Regions from separate parts of the Bacillus sp. WC2503 genome, predicted to be linked through region 1. Evidence: a T-box and tRNA genes for the amino acid it is inferred to sense, from the RefSeq annotation. Region 1 holds a T-box; the other holds one or more tRNA genes.
What was found. A T-box is a leader RNA that pairs with one kind of tRNA and senses whether it is charged. The one in region 1 lies ahead of proS (proline--tRNA ligase), so its partner is inferred to be a tRNA-Pro.
Positions count from the first base shown of each region.

Region 2: it encodes a tRNA-Pro, which carries the amino acid that the T-box ahead of proS (proline--tRNA ligase) is inferred to sense. The anticodon was not compared.

Region 1 covers NZ_JBQYMD010000001.1:5,100,575-5,102,802, reverse strand. Annotated here, with positions in the region: gene proS (proline--tRNA ligase) at 1-1,172, opposite strand, end outside; T-box leader at 1,220-1,425, opposite strand; gene ACUN26_RS26280 (YesK-like family protein) at 1,519-1,812, opposite strand; gene ACUN26_RS26275 (alkaline phosphatase family protein) at 1,966-2,228, shown strand, end outside.
Region 2 covers NZ_JBQYMD010000001.1:4,075,164-4,077,391, forward strand. Annotated here, with positions in the region: tRNA gene ACUN26_RS20975 (tRNA-Glu) at 1-41, opposite strand, end outside; tRNA gene ACUN26_RS20980 (tRNA-Ser) at 47-137, opposite strand; tRNA gene ACUN26_RS20985 (tRNA-Asn) at 144-218, opposite strand; tRNA gene ACUN26_RS20990 (tRNA-Ile) at 226-302, opposite strand; tRNA gene ACUN26_RS20995 (tRNA-Gly) at 313-383, opposite strand; tRNA gene ACUN26_RS21000 (tRNA-Lys) at 397-472, opposite strand; tRNA gene ACUN26_RS21005 (tRNA-Thr) at 483-558, opposite strand; tRNA gene ACUN26_RS21010 (tRNA-Phe) at 573-648, opposite strand; tRNA gene ACUN26_RS21015 (tRNA-Asp) at 663-738, opposite strand; tRNA gene ACUN26_RS21020 (tRNA-Met) at 742-818, opposite strand; tRNA gene ACUN26_RS21025 (tRNA-Ser) at 846-938, opposite strand; tRNA gene ACUN26_RS21030 (tRNA-Ile) at 956-1,032, opposite strand; tRNA gene ACUN26_RS21035 (tRNA-Met) at 1,036-1,112, opposite strand; tRNA gene ACUN26_RS21040 (tRNA-Ala) at 1,133-1,205, opposite strand; tRNA gene ACUN26_RS21045 (tRNA-Pro) at 1,221-1,294, opposite strand; tRNA gene ACUN26_RS21050 (tRNA-Arg) at 1,305-1,378, opposite strand; tRNA gene ACUN26_RS21055 (tRNA-Leu) at 1,382-1,470, opposite strand; tRNA gene ACUN26_RS21060 (tRNA-Gly) at 1,487-1,561, opposite strand; tRNA gene ACUN26_RS21065 (tRNA-Leu) at 1,592-1,672, opposite strand; tRNA gene ACUN26_RS21070 (tRNA-His) at 1,696-1,771, opposite strand; tRNA gene ACUN26_RS21075 (tRNA-Thr) at 1,781-1,856, opposite strand; tRNA gene ACUN26_RS21080 (tRNA-Val) at 1,861-1,936, opposite strand; rRNA gene rrf (5S ribosomal RNA) at 1,941-2,056, opposite strand; rRNA gene ACUN26_RS21090 (23S ribosomal RNA) at 2,158-2,228, opposite strand, start outside.

The DNA of each region.
Region 1 (2,228 bases):
AAAGAATGATGAATTTCCTCCAGTAATGATAGAATGCGTTCTTCTAATTGATCCATTGATATACATTCTTTTTCTTTCGTATCTCTTCTTACAAGTACAACTTGATTCTTTTCAATATCCTTTGGACCCACTTCTAATCGAATTGGAATTCCCTTCATTTCATACTCATTAAATTTCCAGCCTGGTGTTTTAGTGCTAGCATCTATTTTTACACGCGCAACCTTCTGAATACGTCCTTGTAACTCTGTTGCTTTTTCTAACACACCTTCTTTATGCTGAGCAATAGGTACAATAACAACTTGTACTGGAGCGACTTTTGGCGGCATTACAAGTCCGTTATTATCACTATGGACCATAATAAGTCCACCTATCATTCTCGTTGATACACCCCACGAAGTTTGGTGTACATATTGCCACTTACCGTTACGATCTAAAAACTTAATATCAAATGCTTCAGAGAAATTCGTTCCAAAGTTATGAGATGTTCCTGTTTGAAGTGCTTTTCCATCATGCATTAAACTTTCAATCGTATAAGTTGCCTTCGCTCCCGCAAACTTTTCTTTTTCTGTTTTTTGTCCTTTAATGACTGGTATCGCTAAGTATTCCTCGCAGAAAGAGGCATACAGATTTAAAATATTTAACGTTTCAGCTTGCGATTCTTCTGCCGTTTCATGAATCGTATGGCCTTCTTGCCATAAAAATTCAGTTGTACGAAGGAATGGTCTCGTTGTCTTTTCCCAACGAACTACTGAACACCACTGATTATATAACTTTGGTAAATCATTATATGATTGAACAATCTTTGAGAAATGCTCACAGAATAAAGTTTCCGATGTAGGACGTACACAAAGTCTTTCCGCTAACTTTTCATCCCCGCCATGCGTAACCCATGCTACTTCAGGAGCAAATCCTTCAACATGATCCTTCTCTTTTTGCAATAAACTCTCTGGGATAAACATTGGCATATACACATTCTCATGACCAGTTTCCTTTAACTTTTCATCCATCACTTTCTGCATATTCTCCCATAAGGCATAACCGTACGGACGCAGAATCATACACCCTTTTACACTTGAATAGTCAACAAGTTCAGCTTTTTTTACAATATCGGTATACCACTGCGCAAAGTCCTCTTCCATCTTCGTAATGGCTTGCACTTGTTCTTTTGCCATAGTCAGTCTTCCTCCTTTTAGAAAATACAAAAAAGCCCGCGCCCCTAAATAGGGACCGAGCTTTGCCGGCGTTACCACCCTGATTCATACACAAAAATTGTATATGCTCTCTTTTTGATAACGGGAATTTCCCGCTGCATATGCAGAACTCAAAGGTAGGTTCCATATCGCCCTTTAAGAATCTTTCAGCCAAACGGATTCTCTCTCTGCAAAAAAGGTTGGACATGTACTAGTCCTTTTTCAGCGTTATAACGAAATAAATTTGTTGATTATCATAATACAAATTCTTTTTTAAAACAATAGCTAATTTTCTTATTTTTATATATTCTTTTCATTTTTTGTAGTTTTATACGTAGCTCTTTCGAACGATTTTCACAAGTTGATGTGCAACCATACCGATAAGTGTACCAAGTAGAACGAAGAAACAAATAAATCCATATCCCATTCCTTCCCACCCACCAATAGCTATCATTGTTACAGGAAAGAAAGCTAAACAAAGAAGTACTAAACTAAGTGAAAATATAATATCAAACTGTTTGTCTGGAAAACGTTTCTTTAGTAAATATGAAATAGCAAATACTAGGAGAATCGTGATTCCACCAATGATGTAAAAAATACCAAATCCATCTAGCCAGTCCATAGTATTCCCTCCTTTCATTCAATCCCTTATACTTATTATATGTTTAATTTTTCTGAAAATAAATAATAAATTTTATTCAGAAACATATTTTTATTACTAGGTATTAATAGTAATATATAAGAATAGGTTTTATATAATTAGGAGGATTACTTTATGGATAAAGCATTAACTAATCGTGTCATTATTTTATCATTCGACTGTTTATCAGCTTTAGATTTTCCTATACTACAAAAATTACCTAACTTCCAATCTCTAATAAAAAAGGGCGCGGTTGTAGAAAAAGTAGAACCAATTTATCCTTCTGTAACATATCCAAGCCACTCAACAATCGTTACTGGAAACTACCCTAATAAACATGGTGTTGTTACCAATACTTTACTTCAACCAGGACGTGAATCACCAGATTGGCATTGGTA
Region 2 (2,228 bases), 1.0 Mb from region 1:
GCCGTGAAAGGGCGGTGTCTTAACCACTTGACCAACGGGCCAATTCTGGCAGAGAAGAAGGGATTCGAACCCTCGCACCGCGTTCGCGATCTACTCCCTTAGCAGGGGAGCCCCTTGAGCCACTTGGGTACTTCTCTATAATATGGCTCCGCAGGTAGGACTCGAACCTACGACCGATCGGTTAACAGCCGATAGCTCTACCACTGAGCTACTGCGGAACAATTATGGTGGGCCTAAATGGACTCGAACCATCGACCTCACGCTTATCAGGCGTGCGCTCTAACCAGCTGAGCTATAGGCCCATAATTGAAAAGCGGGTGAAGAGAATCGAACTCTCGACCAGAGCTTGGAAGGCTCTTGTTTTACCACTAAACTACACCCGCATTAAATTGTAAATGGTGAGCCATGAAGGATTCGAACCTTCGACCCTCTGATTAAAAGTCAGATGCTCTACCAACTGAGCTAATGGCTCATTTTGAAAGTGGTGCCGGCTAGAGGACTTGAACCCCCAACCTACTGATTACAAGTCAGTTGCTCTACCAATTGAGCTAAGCCGGCTTGCGATTTCAAAATGGTGGCTCGGGACGGAATCGAACCGCCGACACGAGGATTTTCAGTCCTCTGCTCTACCGACTGAGCTACCGAGCCTTTATGTAAAAAAATGGCGGTCCCGACCGGGGTCGAACCGGCGATCTCCTGCGTGACAGGCAGGCATGTTAACCACTACACCACGGGACCATTTGGTTGCGGGGACAGGATTTGAACCTGCGACCTTCGGGTTATGAGCCCGACGAGCTACCGTGCTGCTCCACCCCGCGATGATAAAATATTTAATTTAGAAAAAATGGAGGAGGTAGAGGGATTCGAACCCCCGCGCGACTCTCGCCGCCTGTCGGTTTTCAAGACCGATCCCTTCAGCCGAACTTGGGTATACCTCCGAGATATAAACTTTGAGTGGTGGACCTTGTAGGACTCGAACCTACGACCGGACGGTTATGAGCCGTCTGCTCTAACCAGCTGAGCTAAAGGTCCTTATGGTAGCGGCGGAGGGGATCGAACCCCCGACCTCACGGGTATGAACCGTACGCTCTAGCCAGCTGAGCTACACCGCCATAAGTAATATAAAAATAAGTGGAGCCTAGCGGGATCGAACCGCTGACCTCCTGCGTGCAAGGCAGGCGCTCTCCCAGCTGAGCTAAGGCCCCATGTTTTTGGGAATATCGGGAAGACAGGATTTGAACCTGCGACCCCCTGGTCCCAAACCAGGTGCTCTACCAAGCTGAGCCACTTCCCGTTAATAAAAGCGCGCCCGAGAGGAGTCGAACCCCTAACCTCTTGATCCGTAGTCAAACGCTCTATCCAATTGAGCTACGGGCGCATATGGTGCCGAGGGCGGGGGTCGAACCCGCACGGTGGTCACCCACCGCAGGATTTTAAGTCCTGTGCGTCTGCCTGTTCCGCCACCCCGGCATGTCATATTGAAAATTGGAGCGGAAGACGGGATTCGAACCCGCGACCCCAACCTTGGCAAGGTTGTATTCTACCACTGAACTACTTCCGCAAGACATGTTATGAGATATTTTATTAAAAGTGCGGGTGAAGGGAGTCGAACCCCCACGCCAAAGGCGCCAGATCCTAAGTCTGGTGCGTCTGCCAATTCCGCCACACCCGCATATTAATTTATTTAAGAAAAAATGGGGCGACTGATGGGAATCGAACCCACGAATGCCGGAGCCACAATCCGGTGCGTTAACCACTTCGCCACAACCGCCATAGTTACTGGTGCCGACTAGAGGACTTGAACCCCCAACCTACTGATTACAAGTCAGTTGCTCTACCAATTGAGCTAAGTCGGCTAAATGGTGGAGGATGACGGGATCGAACCGCCGACCCCCTGCTTGTAAGGCAGGTGCTCTCCCAGCTGAGCTAATCCTCCATTTGCCTGGCAACGTCCTACTCTCACAGGGACAAGGTCCCAACTACCATCGGCGCTAGAGAGCTTAACTTCCGTGTTCGGTATGGGAACGGGTGTGACCTCTCTGCCATCATTACCAGACTGTATTCATTTAAGACAAGAATTATTGTAACTTATTTAACTTTTAAAGTCAACAAGTTTTTTATATTCTTTCAAAACTAGATAACATTGCTTCATATTATATGGTTAAGTCCTCGATCTATTAGTATTCGTCAGCTCCACATGTCACCATGCTTCCACCTCGAACCTATCA